2 regions of the Nocardioides sp. CCNWLW239 genome follow, and region 1 is predicted to be linked to the other one. Evidence: riboswitches for the same ligand, from Rfam matches in the RefSeq annotation. Region 1 holds a riboswitch; the other holds the start of a gene.
The links. Region 1 has a riboswitch for S-adenosylmethionine ahead of WBG06_RS23890 (aminotransferase class V-fold PLP-dependent enzyme). Riboswitches for the same ligand answer to the same signal wherever they lie in the genome.

Region 1 (2,454 bases):
GGCGGCGCCGATGACGTTGGGCGAGCCTCCCTCGTGGCGGGCAGGTGCGGGCTGCCACGTGGACTCGACGAGCGCACGGCCACTCGGTTCGGACCCGGAGTGGTGGCTGGCGTCGTCGACCGCCCCTCCCCCGGCCAGATAGGGCGTGCCGACGTCGAGCCAGTCGCGGCGGCCGACCAGGGCACCCGCGCCGTACGGGGCATAGAGCTTGTGGCCGGAGAACGCGACGTAGTCCGCACCGGTCGCAGCCAGCGAGAAGTGGCGGTGGGCGAGCAGCTGGGCGCCGTCGACGAGGACGCGGGCGCCGTGGGCGTGGGCCAGGGTGACGATCTCGTCGATCGGCAGCGCTTCGCCGGTGACGTTGGAGGCGCCGGTGACGGCCACGAGCGCGAAGTCGCCTCGGGCCAGCTCGCTCGCGAGGGCGTCGATGGTGCCTGCAAGGGTGTCGCGTCCGGCGATGGCGGTGACGCCCGCCTCGACCCGGTGCCACGGGAGCAGGTTGGCGTGGTGCTCGATGTCGAGGACGAGCACCCGCCCGGGTACGCAGCCGGCCAGCAGGTTCACCGCGTCGGTGGTGTTGCGGGTGATGACGGTGACGTCGTCCTCGCGGGCGCCCACGTAGGCACCGATGGTCGCGCGGGACTCCTCGTAGAGGGCGGTCGACACCTGGGACAGGTAGCCGGCGCCGCGATGCACCGAGGCGTACCAGGGAAGGACCTCGGCCACCCGGTCGGCCACGCTCTGCAGGGCCGGCGCCGACGCGGCGACATCGAGGTTGGCGTACGTCGTGGTCGTGCCGTCCAGCAGCGGGACCTGCGTGTCGGAGCCGACGAGCGGAAGCAGGGACATGGGGGCACCCTTCGGGTCATGGCTCCCCCAGGGGTTGCCCGGTGGAGCACGCGCTTGCCCACGCCACCTCGGCGAGGGCCTGGTCGTCACCCGGAGCACCCCGCCGCGTAGGAGGGTTGCCCGCCAGCAAGCCGGGGCTTCGCGCTGGCAGTCGTGACCTTCGCCGAGGATCGTGCCGGACAACCCAGGCGTCCGCAAATCGCCCGTCTCACTCAACGGACGAGAGTCTCGTGATCCGAGACGCCCGGACCCCGTCAGTCGCCGCCGCGTCCGGGGCGACCCCGGTCGCCCCACCCGTCCCCGTTCTCATCGTCACCATCGCACGCACCGAAGAACTCGGCGATCGGGTCACAGTCCTTCTCGCCCTTGTCCTTCTTCTCCTCCGGCGGAGGAGCGATCAGGTTCTCCTCGTGGCCGGACTCGGGATCCTGGCCGTCGACGTAGACCGGTTCCGGAAAACTCTCGACCTCCTTGCCCTCCATGGCCTTCGCCATGATCGCGGCCCAGGTCTCGGTGGGATAGTCGGCACCGAAGTAGGACGGCATCCAGCCGCCGTCGAGCGGCCCCTCGCCGTTGCCGCGCGAGTAACGGACGGCGGTGGCGACCTGCGGGGTGAATCCGGCGAACCAGGACGAGCAGACGTGCTGCGACTCGCCGCAGGTGGCGGTGCCGGTCTTGCCGGCCACCGGATGACCGATGGTCTGGGCCTTCTTGCCCGAACCGCTCTGCACCACACCCTGCATCGCGTACGTCACGTCAGCGGCGATGTCCTCGGAGATCGCGTGCCGGGCGTTCTTGCGTCCGTTCCAGCTGTAGAGGACGTTGCCGGCCCGGTCGCGGACCTTCTTCACCACGTGCACGTCGTGGCGGTAGCCGCCGTTGGCGATCGTGGCGTAGGCGTTGGCCAAGTTGATCGGGCTGACGTTGGCGCGACCGAGCGCGATCCGGTCGTCGGTCTTGTGGTCGAAGTCGGTGGTGGTGCTCGGGATCCCGGGGAACTTCGGGTCCGCCTCCGCCGGGGCGATCCCCGCGGCGACCGCGGTGTCGTAGATCGCCTTGCGACCGGCCTGCGGACCACCCATCGACTCGGTCATGTCGATGAAGGCCGTGTTGACCGACTGTTCCATCGCCTTGAGCATCGTGATGTGCTGGCCGTAGTCCATGCCGTCGGCGATGCCGGCCTGCTCACCCTCGTTGACCACCTCGGAGCCGGAGTAGGTCGTGAACGGCGAGTCGCCGGCCCACGTCGACTTCAGCGAGTAGCCCTGGGAGATCGCCGCCGCCGCGGCGAAGGCCTTCATGGTCGAGCCGGCGTGGCCACCGGTCGCTGCCCAGTTGTGCTGGCTGTCGAGGTAGTCCTGACCGCCGTAGAAACCGAGCAGCGCGCCGGAGGCGACGTCGACCGAGGCGGTCGCCACGTGCAGGGCGTTCTTCTGCTCGGGGTCGTTCTTGACGTACGCCCTCCGGTTCTTCGGCTTCACGGTCTTGGCCGCGGTCGCGGAGGCCTTCATCACCTTCGGCGAGAGCGTCGAGGTGATCCGGAGACCGCCGCTGTCGATCTTCTCCTCGGTGAACAGCGGCTTGCCGTCGGCGCCCTTCAGACCG
Region 2 (2,454 bases), on a different contig from region 1:
TGGAGCTGGTCACGATCGACGGCTACACCGAGGACGACAAGGTCGCCATCGCCCGCGACTTCCTGCTGCCCCGGCAGCTCGAGCGCGCCGCGGTGACGCCTGCGGAGGTCACGGTCTCCGACGATGCCCTGCGTGAGCTGGCGGCGAACTACACCCGCGAGGCGGGCGTACGCCAGCTCGAGCGGCTCCTCGCCAAGGCGCTGCGCAAGGCGGCGACGAAGCTGGCCACCGGCACGGAGCACGTCGAGGTCGACCTGGACAACCTCAAGGACCTCGTCGGACGGCCCCGGTTCACGCCGGAGTCGGCGGAGCGTACGTCGGTCCCGGGGGTCGCCACCGGACTGGCCGTCACCGGGCTCGGTGGGGACGTGCTCTTCATCGAGGCGTCCGCGGCCGACGGGCAGACCGGGCTGAACATCACCGGTCAGCTCGGCGAGGTGATGAAGGAGTCTGCGCAGATCGCGCTCTCCTTCGTCCGCTCGCACGCGGCCGAGCTGGGGGTCGACCCGGCCGTGCTCGACCGCTCGCTGCATGTCCACGTGCCGGCGGGAGCGGTTCCCAAGGACGGTCCGTCGGCCGGGATCACCATGGTCACCGCGCTCACCTCGCTCGCGACCGGTCGCCCGGTGCGCAGCGAGGTCGGCATGACCGGCGAGGTCTCCCTCTCCGGCCGGGTCCTGCCCATCGGTGGCCTCAAGCAGAAGCTGCTCGCCGCCCAGCGGGCCGGCCTGACCGAGGTCTTCGTGCCACAGCGCAACGAGCCCGACCTGGACGAGGTGCCGGACGACGTGAAGCAGGCGCTGACGATCAACCTGGTCAGCGACGTACGCGATGTCGTACGTGGTGCTCTCGCCGGAACCGCGGGGGACAACGCTGAGAGGGGGGCCGCGCACGCCGCCTGAGGGGTAACACGTCGTTCATGGCACTATCCGGTCGTTTCTGACGACCGGATAGTGCCATGTAACAGCGTGTTACAGCTGTTTGTGGCACGCGGGGGAGCCCGTCTGTCCGGATCGTGGACCTCTGGTCCGCGGAGTGGGACCCGGGTGTGTGGGCTGGGCAATACCTGCCGTACGATCGCTACTGCTCATCGAGAGGGACTGAGGGAACGGCCCAGTGAAGTCCCGGCAACCGACCGCGAGCCTCCTCCCAAGCCTGGGCGGGTAGCGGAGCAGGTGCTAATTCCGGCCCGGCGCGAGAGACGTGATCGGGGAAGATGAGGAGGAGGTTTCTCATGAGCGCTGTGACATCGGAGCCCAACGGCACCACCACGGAGAAGAAGGGTCTGCGCGAGGGAGCGTTCGGGAACGCCTCGGCTCTGTCCTGCCGTGAGTGCGGACATCAGATCGAGCTCGGACCGCATTACGCCTGTCCGGAGTGTTTCGGGCCACTGGAGGTGGCCTATGACTTCCCGGCCGTGACCCGCGAGGAGATCGAGGCCGGACCCCGCAACATCTGGCGCTACAAGGCGCTGCTGCCGGTGCCGGACGACATCGAGCAGAGCCCCAACACCGAGCCCGGCTTCACCCGTCTGCTGGACGCCAAGAACCTCGCCAAGGAGCTCGGCATCGAGAAGCTCTGGGTGAAGGACGACTCGACCAACCCGACCAACTCCTTCAAGGACCGCGTCGTCGCCTGCGCGTTGAGCGCCGCCCGCGAGCTCGACGCCAAGGTCTTCGCCTGCCCCTCGACCGGCAACCTGGCCAACGCGGTGGCCGCCGCCGGCGCCCGCGCCGGGATCCCCACCGCGGTCTTCATCCCGAGCAACCTCGAGCAGCCCAAGCAGGTCAACTCGGCTGTCTTCACCGACAACCTGATCGCCGTCGACGGCAACTACGACGATGTCAACAAGCTCGCTCAGGAGATCGCCGCGGAGGAGGACGGCTGGGCGTTCGTGAATGTCAACGTACGTCCCTTCTACGCCGAGGGCTCCAAGACGCTCGGCTTCGAGATCGCCGAGCAGCTCGGCTGGCGCCTGCCCGACCAGATCGTCATCCCGGTGGCCAGCGGCTCCCAGCTGACCAAGGTCGACAAGGCCTTCAAGGAGCTGATCAAGCTCGGTCTGGTCGAGGAGAAGCCCTACCGGATCTTCGGTGCCCAGGCCACCGGCTGCAATCCGGTCGCGACCGCGTTCAAGGCCGGTGTCGACGCCATCCGCCCGGTCAAGCCCGACACCATCGCCAAGTCGCTGGCCATCGGCAACCCGGCCGACGGCATCTACGTGCTCGACGCCACCCGCTCCTCCGGCGGCGCCGTCGAGGAGGTCACCGACGACGAGATCCGTTCGGCGATCGTGCTCCTGGCGCGCACCGAGGGCATCTTCACCGAGACCGCCGGTGGCACCACGCTCGCGGTCACCAAGAAGCTTGTCGAGACCGGCGCGCTCGACCCGAGCCTGGAGACGGTGATCATCAACACCGGCCACGGCCTCAAGACCCTCGACGCGATCAGCGG

Region 2: another riboswitch for S-adenosylmethionine. It lies ahead of thrC (threonine synthase); the one in region 1 lies ahead of WBG06_RS23890 (aminotransferase class V-fold PLP-dependent enzyme).

What each region holds. Positions count from the first base shown of each region.
Region 1 is NZ_JBBBNW010000008.1:75,602-78,055, reverse strand. Features, by position in the region: gene WBG06_RS23890 (aminotransferase class V-fold PLP-dependent enzyme) at 1-849, opposite strand, end outside; SAM riboswitch class IV at 895-1,008, opposite strand; gene WBG06_RS23885 (transglycosylase domain-containing protein) at 1,104-2,454, opposite strand, start outside.
Region 2 is NZ_JBBBNW010000001.1:494,322-496,775, reverse strand. Features, by position in the region: gene lon (endopeptidase La) at 1-902, shown strand, start outside; SAM riboswitch class I at 1,085-1,223, shown strand; gene thrC (threonine synthase) at 1,235-2,454, shown strand, end outside.